Regions from separate parts of the Citrobacter europaeus genome, predicted to be linked through region 1. Evidence: predicted binding sites of a transcription regulator. Region 1 holds the regulator's gene; each other region holds the start of a gene.
What was found. Region 1 encodes CRP, which controls carbon source genes, mostly activating them, when cyclic AMP is high. Its sites were predicted from a motif close to ATGTGANNNNNNTCACAT; they were not measured.

Region 1 (4,325 bases):
GTAATGCGTTTCGCGCCGTCGCTGGTGGTAGAGCAGGCGGATATCGATGAAGGGATGCAGCGTTTCGCGCAGGCTGTCGCGAAGGTGGTGGGCTGATTGCCGGATGGCGGCGCGAGCGCCTTATCCGGCCTACAGGGTAAGGTGTGATTCGTAGGCCGGATAAGCGTAGCGCATCCGGCAAATCTTTTAACCCTTCATGTCCCGTAGTCGGCGGCTCAGCCAGATCCCGTGGTGCGGTCGCTGACGCCATGCTACCGACGAAATGGTATGCATGGTGTTCAGATGCCCAAGAACCCGTTGCAGATGCTGCTCAAGAGTGCTTAACGGACCGTGGGACAGCATCTCCGGCGCTTCGAGAATATTCACATCGCCCGAGCTTCCCGGTCCGTCATACTCCAGCCGCTGCTGACAGCGCTGAAGCGCAATTTCACAGGATTCCAGATACCGCTGCGCCAAATCCGGCGTCAGCATCGTATGTTCCCTTGCCAGCGTGGTCATCGCGTTAATGTGTTCGACGATGAACTGGCTGTGCGTGACCCACAGTTTCATGTCCGCAAGGTAGTGCGAGTTGAATCCTGGCTCCTGCATCGCCTGGTTCAGTGAGTTGAACAGCGTGTTCTGCGCCTGGTTAACCCGCATGCGTTGATACGCCAGCGGCGTGGCCTGCGGATCGTTGCTGAGGATCAGGCGAATGGCCTCCTGGTCGGCTTCTAACGCGTCGTGGGCGTTCTTACGCAACAGACCGCTCTGCCACTGTGGCCACAGCCAGAGCGTGCCGCCAAAGGCGATTAGGCAGCCAATGATCGTATCGACAAACCGCGGCACGATAAACTGTTCCCCGTTCAGCGTCAGCAGTTGCAGGGTGTAAACTGCCGTGACCGTAAAGCCGACGGTAGCCCAGCCGTAATTTTTACGGATGATCAGATAGCTCACCAGGGTTATCAGCAGCATGGCTGCCAGCGTGAAACCTTCCGGAATATGAAAGTGCAGCGTGACGCCGGCAATCACCAGCCCAACGAGCGTACCGACCGACCGATGTAAGATGCGTACCCGGGTCGCCCCGTAGCCATTTTGCGTGACGAACAGAATAGTCATTAAAATCCAGTAGGGCTTTGGCAGGTGTAAGGCGCTGCCCATCAGGCTGGCGATACTCAACATAACGCAGATGCGTCCGGCATTGCGCAGCGCTGGAGATTTCAACGACAGATAGTTTTTCAGGGCTGGGATCAACGGCAACCGACGCTGCTTGTCAGCCATCAAGTCACGGGCATACAACGGGCGCTGGGTGCGTAGCACGCGGGCAATACGGCTAAAGTGCCAGTAGCAAAATTGTCCCACCGGGTTGTCCGGATGCTGCCTGGCGATTTTCTCCAGTGTGCCAATCTGTTTTTCCATCGAGAAACGGGTCGGCAAACGGTGATACAAAATATCATCGGCCAGTACCCGAAGGCGTTCGGCTACGGTACGCGCATTCCAGCGAATCACCTGCTCCGCATGGCTACGCTCGACCAGCTTTTGCACCTCTTCCGGCTGGTGGAGGCTAACGGAAATATGCTCTTGTAAATCGAGCGCCTCCTGAAAGGCACGCAGCAGGCGCTTGTAATCGTTGTTGCGATGCGCCGACAGCATATGCATTTGCTGATAACACTGGGTAATCAGATCCACTGCCTTTTGTTGGCGAACCAGCAGGGGAGGCAGCGCTTTTTCTGGGTCGGCATGCTGGGTCAGCATGCTGTACTTAGTTTCACAGTAATCGGCTAATTCACGATACAACAGGCTGAGCGATTCACGGAGCGGCTGTTCGCGCCACATCCAAAACCAGAACCAGTTGAACAGGCCATACCATAACGTGCCCAGCGCGTAGATCAGCAGCGGCTCCCAGACGGGCATGTTGCCGGCCAGGCTTAGCGTGAAAATCGCTGCGATAAGTGAGGCAGGCAATAGTCGCGCATGCAAAGGGCTCAACTCGGCGGTTACACCAAGAATTAGCGTCAGGCCGGTGAGGATAAGCGGCAGTGGTATATCTTTTGCCAGCAGTAATTGCATGATCAAACTGCATCCGGCAAACAAAGACGCGCCAATAGCTAAACGTTTGAAAAAGCGCTTATGCGGGGTATCAAGACCGGCAATGTTGCAGCAGGCAGGGACCAGGGAGAAGAGGAGGCCCAGATGAAGCTGACCGATGATCAGACCAACAGCCACAGGTAAACATAGCACCAGCGTCTGCCGTAGTGCGTAGTTGATCTCTGGGTGGTATATCAGTCTTCGCCACATCGGTGCAAACAAAAGTGGCGCATTACTGGGTAACGCGCCACTTCGATGGGGTTAACGGGTGCCGTAGACGACGATAGTCTTACCGTGTGCGGAGATCAGGTTCTGATCTTCCAGCATCTTCAGAATACGGCCGACGGTCTCACGGGAGCAGCCAACGATCTGGCCGATTTCCTGACGGGTGATTTTAATCTGCATGCCGTCCGGGTGGGTCATCGCATCAGGCTGTTTCGCCAGATTCAGCAGAGTCTGCGCGATACGACCAGTTACGTCGAGGAAGGCGAGGTTGCCGACTTTTTCAGACGTGACCTGCAGACGACGAGCCATCTGAGAAGACAGGCGCATCAGAATATCCGGGTTGACCTGGATTAATTGGCGAAATTTTTTGTAGGAAATTTCAGCGACTTCACATGCGGTTTTGGCACGTACCCAGGCGCTACGTTCCTGACCTTCTTCGAAGAGGCCTAATTCACCAATAAAATCGCCCTGATTCAGATAAGAAAGGATCATTTCTTTCCCTTCTTCATCTTTGATCAGCACTGCCACTGAGCCTTTAACGATGTAATACAACGTTTCCGCTTTTTCACCCTGGTGAATCAGCGTGCTCTTCGATGGGTACTTATGAATATGGCAATGAGACAAGAACCATTCGAGAGTCGGGTCTGTTTGCGGTTTGCCAAGCACCATGCGCGGTTATCCTCTGTTATAAGCTGTCTCCAGAGCCAGAAAACGACGCTGCCTCTGGGTTTGCAAAAATGTGCTTCCCGCTACCTGGGAAGGGGGCTACTAAAAATATACTGCAGCCTGTAATGTGATGTCCTCTGCATACATGCAGTACGTCAATGTATTACTGTAGCATCCCGACTGTTTTAGCATAGCTTTCGCCGTGTGTCTCCTGGTGTCTCGCTTCAGCATGACGCAGGTCGCCTTCCATTGCGAGAATTGTTATGTGCGCGTAATCTGTCAGGAAAATTGAAACATTGGAGTTACGAAATATGCAAGCGCGTGTAAAGTGGGTTGAAGGGTTAACCTTCCTCGGTGAGTCCGCCTCTGGCCACCAAATTCTGATGGACGGTAACTCCGGTGATAAAGCGCCGAGCCCGATGGAAATGGTATTAATGGCGGCGGGCGGTTGTAGCGCAATTGATGTGGTATCGATCCTGCAAAAGGGTCGTCAGGATGTGACCAACTGCGAAGTGAAACTGACCTCAGAGCGTCGTGATGAAGCGCCGCGCCTGTTTACCCACATCAACCTGCATTTCATCGTAACGGGTAACGATCTGAAAGATGCATCAGTCTCACGCGCAGTCGACCTTTCAGCGGAAAAATATTGCTCCGTGGCACTGATGCTGGAAAAGGCGGTGAACATTACCCACTCCTATGAAGTGGTTGCCGCGTAATCCCTGACGCCGGATAATGTTGATTCGTAGGCCCGATAAGCGAAGCGCCATCGGGCACTTTCCACGCCTCACCCTATCTTTTTGCCTTCCATCAGTCGCTGGACCAGCGGCAGCATAATCAATTCCATCGCCAGGCCCATCTTGCCGCCCGGCACGACCAATGTATTGATGTGGGAAATGAATGAGCCCTGCAGCATGGCCAGTAGCCACGGGAAGTCGATCCCTTCCAGGTTACGAAAATGAATCACGACAAAGCTTTCATCCAGAGACGGGATACTCTTGGCGGCAAAGGGGTTAGAGGTATCGACGGTCGGTACGCGCTGGAAGTTAATATGCGTCCGGGAGAACTGCGGCGTGATGTAATTGATGTAATCGTCCATTGATCGCACCACCGAGTCCATCACCGCTTCACGCGAGTGTCCACGCTCGCTGGTATCGCGAGTCAGTTTCTGGATCCATTCCAGGTTTACGATCGGCACCACGCCAACCAGCAGATCGACATGTTGGGCCACGTTTTGCTGTGGGGTGACGACGCCGCCGTGCAGTCCTTCATAAAACAGGACATCCGTCGGTTCAGGCAGCGGCTGCCAGGGCGTGAAAGTCCCTGGCACCTGGTTCCACGGTACGGCCTCATCGTAAGTGTGCAGATATTTT
Region 2 (4,325 bases), 440 kb from region 1:
CCGGTAAGCGCCAGCAAGGAACCGACGGACAGATCGATACCCGACGTCAGGATAACCAGCGTCATGCCAACGGCCATGATGGCGTTCACCGACGTTTGCTGGAGAATGTTGAACAGGTTATTAACGGTAAAAAAGTTAGGGCTCATGGTAGAAACAATCGCGATCAGCACTAGCAGAGCGATGAGCGACTTTTGCTCCAGAAGCCATGCTTTAGTGAAATAACGGCGACCAGAAACAGCCTGGGTAGTCATCTTTTTTACTCCTGATTCACGCGATTAAGCTTGCCCACAGCGGCAGCCATTAATACTTCCTGAGTGGCCTGCTCGCGAGTGAACTCACCGCCGAGATGCCCTTCATGCATAACGATAATTCGATCGCTCATGCCCAATACTTCTGGCATCTCAGAGGAGACCAGAATGATGCTCAGCCCATCGGCCTTAAACTGGTTGATAAGCTGATAGATTTCTTTCTTGGCCCCAACGTCAACGCCGCGCGTTGGTTCATCAAGGATCAGGACTTTGGGTCGAGTCATGAGACCGCGCGCAATGGCCACTTTCTGCTGGTTACCGCCGGAGAGCAGGCCGATAGCCTGTTCCATCGACGGCGTTTTAACATTGAACAGACGAATAAAATCACCTACCGCCTGCTGCTCATCTTTATGCTTCAGGCTTCCACCGGCGCGGCTGAAATAGCGCAGCGCGGTCAATGACATGTTCTCTTTCACCGACATGCCCAGCACTAAACCATCGCGTTTACGGTCTTCAGAAATATAGACGATGCCGTTTGCCAGTCCATCCTGCGGCGAACGGGTGACAACCTCATGGCCATCAAGCGTGACGTAGCCGCTGGTGCGTGGCAATGCGCCGTACAACACTTTCATCAGCTCGGTACGTCCGGCTCCCATCAGCCCTGATACGCCAAGGATCTCGCCTTTACGCAGCGTGAACGAAACATCATTTACGCCAGGGCCACACAGGTTATCGACCTTCAGGCGAATATCACCCGGCGCTTTTTCCAGGCGCGGGTACTGATCTTCCAGCTTACGTCCCACCATCATTTCAATCAGCGAGTCTTCGGTAAGCGAGGCGACTTCACGCTCGGCAATAAACTGCCCGTCGCGAAAAACGGTCACGTCATCGCAAATCTCGAAAATCTCTTTCATGCGGTGAGAAATATAGACAATGCCGCGTCCCTGGGATTTCAGTTCGCGAATGACGCGGAACAGAGATTCAGTTTCAGTATCGGTGAGCGCATCCGTCGGTTCATCCATAATGATGACCTTCGATTCAAAGCTCAGCACTTTGGCAATTTCGACCATCTGCTGATCGCCAATCGACAGCTCACCGACCAGCCTGTCGCTTTTAAAGCGCAGATTGAGTTTGGCGAGCAGCAAATCGGCTTCGGCGTACATCTTTTTCCAGTCAATTTTGCCAAAGCGATTCACAAACTCGCGGCCAAGAAAAATGTTCTCGGCGATAGTGAGTTGCGGGATCAGGTTCAGCTCCTGGTGGATGATACCGATTCCGGCTTCCTGGGAGGATTTCGGGCCGTTAAAGGTGGTCTCTTTCCCCAGCCATAATAAAGAGCCGGCATCACGGGTGTAGATCCCGGTCAGCACTTTCATCATGGTGGATTTGCCCGCGCCGTTTTCACCCACCAGCGCCATTACGCGGCCAGGATAGACATTCAGCGCAGCGCCGGATAGCGCTTTTACGCCCGGGAACTCTTTATCGATCCCTTTGAGTTGCAGTAATGCGTTCATGATGGCCTCAGAACGTGACGCCAGCACAGAGAATGATATTCGCATACGGAGAACACTCTCCGCTGCGAATTACCGCCTGACTGTCTGCGGTTTGTTTTTTGAATTGTTCATGCGTGGTGTAACGAATTTCAATGGTGTTTCCCTGGTGTTGTTGCAGTTGCTCAATGAACTTAAGCAACGTTTCGTGGAGTTGCGGATTATGTTGTTTAATTTCCGACGCGAGAATGGCCGCCTCGACCTGCATTTCACGTGTAACCACATCCAGTACCTGCATAAAAGAAGGTACGCCCTGGGTTAATGCCATATCAATACGCGTTGTGCTGTTCGGGATGGGTAAACCTGCATCACACACCACCAGCGTATCGGTATGCCCCAGACGGGAGATCACCGTTGAAATTTCAGAGTTGAGTACCGTGCCTTTCTTCATTTTCTTTCCCCACTAGCGAAACGTTTCGCTGAAGATAAGTGTAGTGTGAAGAGTGGACAGAAAACCACCGTGACGTTACGAAAATGTGATCGTCATCGAAACGTTTCGCAAGGATTATCATTCGATGAAATGAAAACTGAGAGGGACAAAACAAAACGCCCCCTTTCGCGATGAAAGAGGGCGTCGATGAGATTAAATCTCGACCTGAGTACCGAGCTCAATAACCCGGTTCGGTGGGATTTCAAACTGGTCCGGCGCGCGCAGCGCGTTGCGCTGTAGCAGCAGATACAGCTTGCCACGCAGACGCAGATACCATGGCCGCTTGCCGACAATCAACGACTCGTGCGACATGAAGAAAGAGGTTTCCATCATTCTACAGCTTAAACCTTCCAGACCGCAGCGATGGAACACTTCCTCAACGTTCGGCGTTTCGCGCCAACCGTAGCTGGCCACCACGCGCCAGAAGGTGGGCGATAATTGCTCAATCTGCACCCTACGCACGTTGTGAACATAGGGCGCATCTTCCGTGCGCAGCGTCAGCAGAATAACGCGCTCATGCAGCACCTTGTTATGTTTGAGGTTATGCAGAAGCGCAAACGGGATGACGTTCAATGCACGAGACATATACACCGCCGTTCCCGGCACGCGTACCGGTGGAGATTTCTCCAGAGAGGCAATCATCGCCTCCAGAGAATTGCCGTGCTCATGCATGCGACGCAGCAGACGGAAACGCTCGCTTTTCCAGGTGGTCATGATGGTGAACATCACCAGCCCCAGCGTCAGAGGCAGCCAACCGCCGGAAATCAGTTTATCGAGGTTCGCGGAGAACAGCGGAATATCGACGCACAAGAACGCCACCAGGATCAGGAAGACAAAGTATTTATTCCAGTGCCAGTTTTTGCGCGCCACGGTGGTCGACAAAATTGAGGTCAGCACCATCGTTCCCGTCACCGCAATTCCGTACGCAGCGGCCAGATTACTGGAGTGCTCAAAGCTCACAATCACGATAACCACCGCAAAATAGAGCATCCAGTTAACGAAAGGAATGTAGATCTGGCCAGATTCCATTTCCGAAGTGTGAATGATACGCATCGGTGACAAATACCCCAGACGTACGGCCTGACGCGTCAGCGAGAAGACGCCAGAGATAACTGCCTGTGAAGCGATGACCGTTGCCAGCGCGGCGAGGATCAGAAGCGGTATCAACGCCCAGTCCGGCGCCAGCAGGAAGAACGGGTTTTTGATCGCTTCAGGATGCTTTAACAGCAACGCCCCCTGACCAAAATAGTTCAGCACCAGCGAAGGTAATACCACGGAGAACCAAGCCAGGCGAATCGGCAACTTACCGAAGTGGCCCATATCTGCATACAGCGCTTCAACACCGGTGATCGACAGCACCACCGCACCCAGCGCTATAAAGGACAACGTTTTGAATTCGAGGAAGAAATGCACCGCCCAATACGGATTGAGCGCCTGCAGCACTTCCGGATTGCCAATAATACTGCGTACACCTAATACCGCGAGCGTCAGGAACCACAGCAGCATAATCGGCGCAAACAGCTTACCGACCATGCCGGTACCGTGTTTTTGAATCAAAAACAGCAGGGTCAGCACGATTATCGAGAGCGGAACAATCCAGGTGTCCAGTTGCGGGGCAACTATCTCCAGACCTTCAATCGCCGACATCACCGAGATGGCAGGTGTTATCACCACTTCTCCATAGAAGAAGCTGCCGCCAATCAACCCCATAATCACCAGCATGGAGGTGGTTCGCGCCGAGGTATTGCGCCCGGCCAATGACATCAGCGTCAGGATCCCGCCTTCTCCGGCGTTATCCGCGCGCATGACAAACGTCAGGTATTTAATGGAAACAACAAAGATAAGCAGCCAGAAAATCAGCGAGAGAAAGCCAAATACGGCATCACGTTCAACGCCAAAACCAAACTGGCCGGACAAACATTCACGAAGCGTATAAAGTGGGCTGGTACCAATATCACCGTAGACAACCCCAATGGCCGCAAGGGTAATCGCAGACAATGATTGTTTATTATCAGTGCTCATAGACTCGTCTTTCGTTTATACACATCATCTTTCAAGCCGCCTCCGCGTGGGCTGCATTCGTTATTCCCCCCATCC
Region 3 (4,325 bases), 1.4 Mb from region 1:
TACGACACAGCATTTCCGCTTCTTCGAGATAGTGGGTGGTCAGAATAATCGTGGTGCCTTTGTCGTTTAAATCTTTTAAAAAGCCCCACATTGAACGACGCAGCTCAATGTCGACGCCCGCCGTCGGTTCATCCAGGATAAGTAATTTTGGCTCGTGCATCAGCGCCCGGGCAATCATCAGACGGCGCTTCATCCCACCGGAAAGCATGCGCGCGCGCTCGTTACGTTTTTCCCATAAATCGAGCTGCTGTAAATATAATTCGCTGCGTTTGACCGCCTCTTTATGCTCAACGCCGTAGTAACCCGCCTGGTTGACCACGATCTGCTGCACGGTTTCAAACGGGTTAAAGTTAAACTCCTGAGGTACTAACCCAAGCTGGCGTTTAGCGTTAACCGTATCTTTTTCAAGATCGTAGCCGAAGACGCTCACCCGCCCGGAGGATTTATTCACCAGCGAGCTGATTATCCCGATGGTGGTGGACTTCCCTGCGCCGTTAGGGCCTAAAAGCGCATAAAAATCACCCGCTTCGACTTGCAAATCTATGCCGCGTAGCGCCTGAACGCCACCGGGATAGGTTTTTTTAAGTTGTTGAAGTTCCAGAGCAATGGTCATGGTTTTTTACTTACCTTACGTTCTGACATTTTATATATAGTTTAATTAATGCTGGAGTTACCCTATATTAGCCCATCGAATTTATCTGGCTTCGGGTCGTACAACTCCATGAAAGACATAGATACACTCATCAGCAACAATGCACTATGGTCAAAGATGCTGGTAGAAGAAGATCCCGGATTTTTTGAAACCCTGACACATGCGCAGAATCCGCGTTTTCTATGGATTGGATGTTCCGATAGCCGCGTTCCCGCTGAGCGTTTAACCGGTCTTGAACCGGGTGAACTGTTTGTTCACCGTAACGTGGCCAACCTGGTTATTCACACCGACCTGAACTGTCTCTCAGTGGTTCAGTATGCGGTGGATGTGCTGGAAGTGGAACATATTATTATATGCGGCCACTATGGATGCGGCGGCGTCCAGGCGGCTATTGAAAATAAAGAACAGGGGCTGATTGATAACTGGTTACTGCATATTCGCGATATCTGGTTTAAACACAGCTCACTGCTGGGCGAAATGCCGCAGGAACGTCGCATGGACACCCTGTGCGAACTTAATGTCATGGAGCAGGTGTATAACCTGGGCCATTCAACCATTATGCGTTCAGCCTGGAAGCGCGGTCAGAAAGTTACCATTCACGGCTGGGCTTACGGTATTCATGATGGCCTGCTGCGCGATCTGGACGTCACCGCCACCAGTCGCGAAACGCTGGAGCAGCGTTATCGCCAGGGGTTGTCTAACCTTAGTCAGAAACACATCAACCATAAATAATGTGACATTGCCGGGAGGCGGCTACGCCTTACCCGGCCTACAAACCTGCGCCACCAGGCGCTCCCGACATTACTCGTCCAGCAGCACCACTTTGCCAACGTACGGCAGATGGCGATAACGCTGGGCATAGTCAATGCCGTAGCCGACAACAAACTCATCTGGAATAGAGAATCCGATAAACTCAACCGGAACATCCACTTCGCGACGGGAAGGTTTGTCCAGCAGCGTACAGATAGCCAGGGATTTCGGCTCGCGCAGGCTCAGAATCTCACGCACTTTGGATAGCGTGTTGCCGGAGTCGATGATGTCTTCAACAATCAGCACGTCTTTGCCACGAATGTCTTCATCCAGGTCTTTCAGGATTTTAACATCGCGCGTGGTAGACATGCCGCTGCCATAGCTGGATGCAGTCATGAAATCGACTTCGTGGGAGACATGCACTTCACGGCACAGGTCCGCCATAAACATAAATGAGCCGCGTAACAGACCAACCAGCACCATATCGCTGCCGCTGTCCTTGTAACGTTCGTTAATTTGACGTCCCAGTTCAGCAATACGCGCTTTGATCTCCGCTTCCGGGATCATGACTTCAACAGTATGTTTCATATCTCTAACCATATGATTTAAAAACAAATCACTTAATGCTTACTTTTAATAAGCCAGCATCTAAGCGCAAGGCACGCAGTATACCAGCAAAAGCATTCATACGCGGCATCTGTTGATAAAGTTCATAATGTGACAATGGTCACGCGTTTTAGCTCCTATAATTAACTGCTATTAAAGAAATAACACATGTGATGGTATTTTTTATGGCAAATAACAACGTACGTTCTCAACGGATTATCGTGACCCTGAGCGCCGTGTTCGCGGCACTTTGTGGACTGTATCTCCTGATTGGCGGAGGCTGGCTCGTCGCCATTGGCGGCTCCTGGTATTACCCGATCGCGGGCCTCGCCATGCTCGGTGTGGCGCTTCTGTTATGGCGCAGTAAACGCTCTGCCCTTTGGCTGTATGCCGCCCTGCTTCTCGCCACCATGATTTGGGGTGTATGGGAGGTCGGCTTTGATTTCTGGGCGCTGACGCCGCGTAGCGACATCCTGGTCTTCTTTGGTATCTGGCTTATCCTGCCTTTCGTCTGGCGTCGCCTGATTATCCCTTCCAGTGGCGCAGTAGCGGGGCTGGTGGTGGCCCTGCTGATTAGCGGCGGTATCCTGACCTGGGCTGGCTTCAACGACCCACAAGAGGTTCACGGTATGCTGAGTGCTGATGCCACCGAGGCTGAGGCTATCTCTCCGGTTGCCGATGAAGACTGGCCGGCTTACGGTCGCAATCAGGAAGGTCAACGCTACTCTCCGTTGAAACAAATCAACGCAGACAACGTTCATCAGTTGAAAGAAGCCTGGGTATTTCGTACCGGGGATTTAAAACAACCCAACGATCCCGGTGAAATCACCAATGAAGTTACGCCCATAAAAGTAGGCGATACCCTTTTTCTGTGTACCGCCCACCAGCGACTGTTTGCCCTGGACGCGGCCAGCGGTAAAGAGAAGTGGCATTTCGATCCTCAACTTAATACCAATACCAGCTTCCAGCACGTAACCTGTCGCGGCGTTTCCTATCATGAAGCCAGACCGGATACGGCTTCAGCAGAGGTGATGGCCGACTGTCCGCGCCGTATCCTTTTACCGGTCAATGATGGGCGACTGTTTGCATTGAATGCCGAGACCGGCAAGCTGTGTGAAACCTTCGCCAATAAAGGCATTTTGAATCTGCAGACCAATATGCCGGATACCACGCCGGGTCTGTATGAGCCAACATCACCGCCCATCATCACTGATAAAACCATTGTGATTGCCGGGTCGGTGACTGATAACTTCTCCACCCGCGAAACTTCCGGCGTTATCCGTGGCTTCGATGTGAATACCGGTAAGCTGCTGTGGGCGTTCGACCCAGGCGCCAAAGATCCTAATTTCATCCCTTCGGATGAACATACCTTCACCTTTAACTCGCCGAACTCCTGGGCGCCTGCGGCCTACGACGCGAAGCTGGATCTGGTATATCTGCCCATGGGCGTCACCACGCCGGATATCTGGGGCGGTAACCGCACACCGGAGCAGGAACGTTATGCCAGCTCCATCCTGGCGTTAAATGCCACCACCGGGAAATTGGCCTGGAGCTATCAGACCGTTCACCACGATCTGTGGGATATGGACTTACCGGCGCAGCCAACTCTGGCGGATATCAACGTCAACGGAGAGAAAGTTCCGGTCATTTATGCCCCGGCAAAAACCGGGAATATCTTTGTGCTCGATCGCCGTAATGGTGAACTGGTGGTGCCAGCCCCGGAAAAACCGGTGCCGCAAGGGGCAGCCAAAGGTGATTATGTCAGCAAAACCCAGCCGTTCTCCGACCTCAGCTTCCGTCCGCATAAAGATCTCAGTGGCGCGGATATGTGGGGCGCAACCATGTTTGACCAGCTGGTGTGCCGTGTAATGTTCCATCAGTTGCGCTATGAGGGCATTTTTACCCCACCTTCAGAGCAGGGCACACTGGTGTTCCCGGGTAATCTCGGCATGTTCGAATGGGGCGGCATCTCTGTTGATCCTAACCGTCAGGTCGCCATTGCCAACCCAATGGCGCTGCCGTTTGTTTCGAAGCTGATCCCACGCGGTCCCGGCAACCCAATGGAACCGCCAAAAGACGCCAAAGGTACAGGCACGGAGTCCGGTATTCAGCCGCAATACGGCGTACCGTTCGGCGTAACGCTCAATCCGTTCCTTTCACCATTTGGCCTGCCGTGTAAGCAGCCAGCATGGGGTTATATCTCCGCGGTGGACCTGAAAACCAATCACGTGGTGTGGAAAAAACGTATAGGTACGCCACAAGACAGCATGCCGTTCCCAATGCCGGTTCCGGTGCCGTTCAATATGGGGATGCCGAT
Region 4 (4,325 bases), 1.4 Mb from region 1:
GCTAGTAGATAACGGCGTCATGCTGCCGGAAAACATCATTGAATCGGCGTCGATCAACGTCAGCACCAACCTGCTGCAAAGTAGCGATATGATCTCTATTCTTTCTCTACGCCTGGCGCAGCGTTATGCCGCCCAGGGACAGTTGGCTATTCTGAATCTGCCGAAAATTGAACAAAAAGGCAGCGTAGGCGTATTCTGGCGCAACAATGAAACGCCCACTACCGCTTTGAATCGTTTTCTGTATTACCTGGCACAGGTTTAGCGTGGATAGTTAGGGCCATAGCCCGATGTTCCAGATATCTATTTCCTCTATGCTTAGAATTCATGATGTGATCGGTAGCACGTTTTGAAGTTTAATTGTATGATGAATCAGTCTCGTCAAGGGTTTCAACTATGAGCAAAGCACTGAACACTATCTGGCAATATTTGCGCGCATTCGTCCTGATTTATGCCTGCCTCTATGCAGGTATTTTTCTTGCGTCACTACTTCCTATCACCATTCCGGGCAGCATTATCGGCATGCTGATTCTGTTTGTTTTACTGGCTTTGCAGGTGTTACCAGCAAAATGGGTTAACCCTGGCTGCTACGTGCTGATTCGTTATATGGCCCTGCTGTTTGTCCCAATTGGCGTTGGGATCATGCAGTACTTTGATCTGCTCCGCGCACAATTTGGTCCGGTGGTGGTGTCCTGCACCATCAGTACGCTGGTCGTTTTCCTGGTGGTGAGCTGGAGTTCGCACATTGTGCACGGTGAGCGCAAAATCGTTGGGCAAAAAGGGTCTAAAGAATGATGTCGTATATATGGTGGTCGTTACCTCTGACGCTGGCGGTATTTTTCGGCGCACGTAAGCTGGCTGCACGATTTAAAATGCCGCTATTGAACCCGCTGCTGGTCGCCATGGTGGTGATTATTCCCATTCTGCTGCTGACCGGTATTCCCTACGATCATTATTTCAAAGGCAGTGAGGTGCTGAACGATTTGTTGCAACCTGCCGTGGTCGCGCTGGCCTATCCGTTATATGAACAGTTGCACCAGATCCGCGCCCGCTGGAAATCAATCATCGCTATCTGTTTTGTGGGAAGCATCGTGGCGATGGTTACGGGTACAACAGTCGCCCTGTTAATGGGCGCATCGCCGCAAATTGCCGCGTCTATCATGCCGAAATCGGTCACTACGCCTATCGCTATGGCGGTGGGAGGCAGTATTGGCGGTATTCCGGCTATCAGCGCCGTTTGCGTCATTTTTGTCGGTATCCTCGGAGCTGTGTTTGGACATACGTTGCTTAATGCGATGCGTATTCGCACCAAAGCCGCACGTGGGCTGGCAATGGGCACTGCTTCGCATGCCCTCGGCACCGCTCGCTGTGCGGAGCTGGACTACCAGGAAGGCGCGTTTGGCTCTCTGGCGCTGGTTATTTGCGGGATTATCACCTCGTTAGTCGCCCCATTCCTGTTCCCGATTATTCTGGCGGTGGTCGGTTAACCTTCATTTTTTGGTAATTTATTTGCGATGCGTTGCACATTTTTCATTTAAGTTTCATAAGTTGCACACGCAATGAGATTTGGATCACATATAAAGCCGTAACAGGCCCGTAAACTACGATTCCATTACATTGTTATGAGGCATCGCCATGCATCCACGTTTTCAAACTGCTTTTGCCCAACTCGCGGATAACTTGCAATCAGCCCTGGCGCCTGTTCTGGCGGATGTGCATTTCCCCGCCATGCTGACTGCTGAGCAGGTCTCTTTGCTGAAACGCGAATCGGGACTGGACGAAGACGCGCTGGCATTCGCTCTGCTGCCGCTGGCTGCGGCCTGCGCGCGTACCCCGCTGTCCAATTTCAACGTTGGGGCAATTTCTCGCGGCATCAGCGGTAACTGGTACTTCGGTGGGAACATGGAGTTCCTGGGCGCGACCATGCAGCAAACCGTTCATGCCGAGCAAAGCGCCATCAGCCACGCCTGGTTGCGCGGTGAAAAAGGGCTCGCCGCCATCACCGTCAACTACACGCCGTGCGGACACTGTCGCCAGTTTATGAACGAACTGAACAGCGGACTGGACTTACGCATTCATCTGCCGGGGCGTGCGCCGCACGTGCTGCGCGATTACCTGCCAGATGCCTTCGGACCGAAAGATCTGGAGATCAAAACGCTGCTGATGGACGATCAGGATCACGGCTTCGCGCTGCAGGGCGATGCGTTGACCCAGGCGGCAATTACCGCTGCCAACAGATGCCATATGCCGTACAGCAAATCCCCAAGCGGCGTTGCGCTGGAATGCAAAGATGGTCGAATTTTTAGCGGCAGCTATGCTGAGAACGCCGCCTTCAATCCGACCCTGCCGCCGCTGCAGGGCGCGTTAAACCTGTTGAATTTGAACGGTTATGACTACCCGGACATCCAACGCGCCGTGCTGGCTGAAAAAGCCGATGCGCCGTTGATTCAGTGGGATGCGACCTCCGCCACCCTGAAAGCGTTAGGCTGCGATAATATTGAGCGCGTTTTGTTAGCGTAAAAATTCGTACTGCAGGGCGGATCGGCCAATATCGCCGTCCGGCCTGCAAGACGACCATTCAATATGACCGTTTTGCTGAAAATCCCCTCAATCAGATTGCTGTTTCTTGCGCTACGTCTTCCGGTACAGTAGCCTGATTGAAATTCCATCCAAATAACGAGTTTTCTGCATGTTAAAGCGCGTGTTTTACAGCCTGTTAGTCCTGGTAGGCTTGCTGCTTTTGACTGTGCTTGGACTCGACCGGTGGATGAGCTGGAAGACAGCCCCCTACATCTACGACGAATTGCAGGATTTACCCTACCGCCAGGTTGGTGTGGTTCTGGGCACGGCGAAGTATTACCGCACCGGCGTCATCAATCAGTATTATCGCTACCGCATTCAGGGCGCATTGAACGCCTATAACAGCGGGAAGGTAAACTATCTGCTGTTAAGCGGCGACAACGCGCAGCAAAACTATAACGAACCCATGACGATGCGTAAGGATCTTATTGCCGCAGGCGTCGATCCAGCAGACATCGTGCTTGATTACGCCGGGTTCCGGACGCTTGACTCCATCGTGCGTACCCGCAAAGTGTTCGATACCAACGATTTCATCATTATTACCCAGCGCTTCCACTGCGAGCGTGCCTTGTTTATTGCGCTGCATATGGGTATCCAGGCTCAGTGCTACGCCGTACCTTCGCCAAAGGATATGCTCACCGTGCGGGTACGTGAATTTGGCGCCCGTTTTGGCGCACTTGCCGATCTCTACATTTTTAAACGTGAACCCCGCTTTTTAGGCCCACTGGTGCCTATCCCTACCATGCATCAGGTACCGGACGACGCACAGGGATATCCGGCGGTTACGCCTGAACAACTGCTCGAATTACAAAAGAAACAAGGAAAATAAGCATGGATGTACAAACCCTTTTCGTCGTGTTGGCCTTTCTGCTCATTCCCGTATTTTGTTTTCGCGAAGCCTGGAAAGGCTGGCGCTCCGGGGCCGTAGATAAAATTAAGAAGAATGCGCGCGAACCGGTCTACGCTTATCGCCATGAAGAGCCCCTGCAATTTTGGTCTTATGTACTGGTTTATGCCGGATGCGGATGTTTATCCTTCGGTATGGTTATTTACTTAGTTTTTTATCGTTAAGGATATTGCCTTTATATTAGCATTTGAGAATAGCTAATATTTTGATAATAGTTACCATTTCAATATAAGGGATTAATGCTGTCCCCCAGCATTTCCCTCAAACTATCTTCTATTTGTGAATTCTTTCACAGAATACTCTTCCTGCAGTGCTTAGCCTTAAGAATAGCCTTTCACTTTTTATATTTTGTTATTAACGGTTTGCCTTAATTTACTCAAGCATTAAGGAAGAAAATATGCCACTACAAAATTATCTGGATGAGCTCACGCCTGGTTTTACTCCATTATTAGCAATAAAAGAGGCTTCCCGCTGTTTATTATGTCACGATGCTCCCTGTAGTCAGGATTGCCCGGCGCAAACCGACCCGGGGAAATTTATTCGCTCCATTTATTTTCGTAATTTTAAAGGCGCCGCCGAAACTATCCGCGAAAATAATGCGCTCGGTGCGGTGTGCGCCCGGGTTTGCCCGACAGAAAAATTATGCCAGCGCGGATGCACGCGCTCAGGAATTGATAAGCCTATTGATATTGCGCGTCTGCAGCGTTTTATTACCGATTTTGAACAGCAGACTGCAATGAAAATATATCAGCCCGCAACAAAAACGTTGGGTAAGGTCGCCGTCATCGGTGCGGGGCCGGCAGGGTTACAGGCCAGCGTAACGCTGAGCAATCTGGGTTAT

Region 2: a site for CRP is predicted at 2,273-2,290, ahead of rbsD (D-ribose pyranase). Genes of this name have one in related genera too.
Region 3: a site for CRP is predicted at 2,118-2,135, ahead of hpt (hypoxanthine phosphoribosyltransferase). Genes of this name have one in related genera too.
Region 4: a site for CRP is predicted at 1,557-1,574, ahead of cdd (cytidine deaminase). Genes of this name have one in related genera too.

What each region holds. Positions count from the first base shown of each region.
Region 1 covers NZ_CP148084.1:391,521-395,845, forward strand. The annotation lists gene argD (bifunctional acetylornithine/succinyldiaminopimelate transaminase) at 1-96, shown strand, start outside; gene WHR59_RS01815 (YccS/YhfK family putative transporter) at 187-2,274, opposite strand; gene crp (cAMP-activated global transcriptional regulator CRP) at 2,326-2,958, opposite strand; gene WHR59_RS01825 (OsmC family protein) at 3,267-3,671, shown strand; gene WHR59_RS01830 (phosphoribulokinase) at 3,740-4,325, opposite strand, start outside.
Region 2 covers NZ_CP148084.1:5,084,286-5,088,610, forward strand. The annotation lists gene rbsC (ribose ABC transporter permease) at 1-251, opposite strand, end outside; gene rbsA (ribose ABC transporter ATP-binding protein RbsA) at 257-1,762, opposite strand; gene rbsD (D-ribose pyranase) at 1,770-2,189, opposite strand; gene kup (low affinity potassium transporter Kup) at 2,382-4,250, opposite strand.
Region 3 covers NZ_CP148084.1:4,148,907-4,153,231, forward strand. The annotation lists gene WHR59_RS19480 (ABC transporter ATP-binding protein) at 1-613, opposite strand, end outside; gene can (carbonate dehydratase) at 722-1,384, shown strand; gene hpt (hypoxanthine phosphoribosyltransferase) at 1,454-1,990, opposite strand; gene WHR59_RS19495 (glucose/quinate/shikimate family membrane-bound PQQ-dependent dehydrogenase) at 2,194-4,325, shown strand, end outside.
Region 4 covers NZ_CP148084.1:1,762,851-1,767,175, reverse strand. The annotation lists gene WHR59_RS08060 (LysR substrate-binding domain-containing protein) at 1-262, shown strand, start outside; gene WHR59_RS08055 (CidA/LrgA family protein) at 394-792, shown strand; gene WHR59_RS08050 (CidB/LrgB family autolysis modulator) at 789-1,484, shown strand; gene cdd (cytidine deaminase) at 1,633-2,517, shown strand; gene sanA (outer membrane permeability protein SanA) at 2,687-3,406, shown strand; gene WHR59_RS08035 (DUF2542 family protein) at 3,409-3,648, shown strand; gene WHR59_RS08030 (NAD(P)-dependent oxidoreductase) at 3,882-4,325, shown strand, end outside.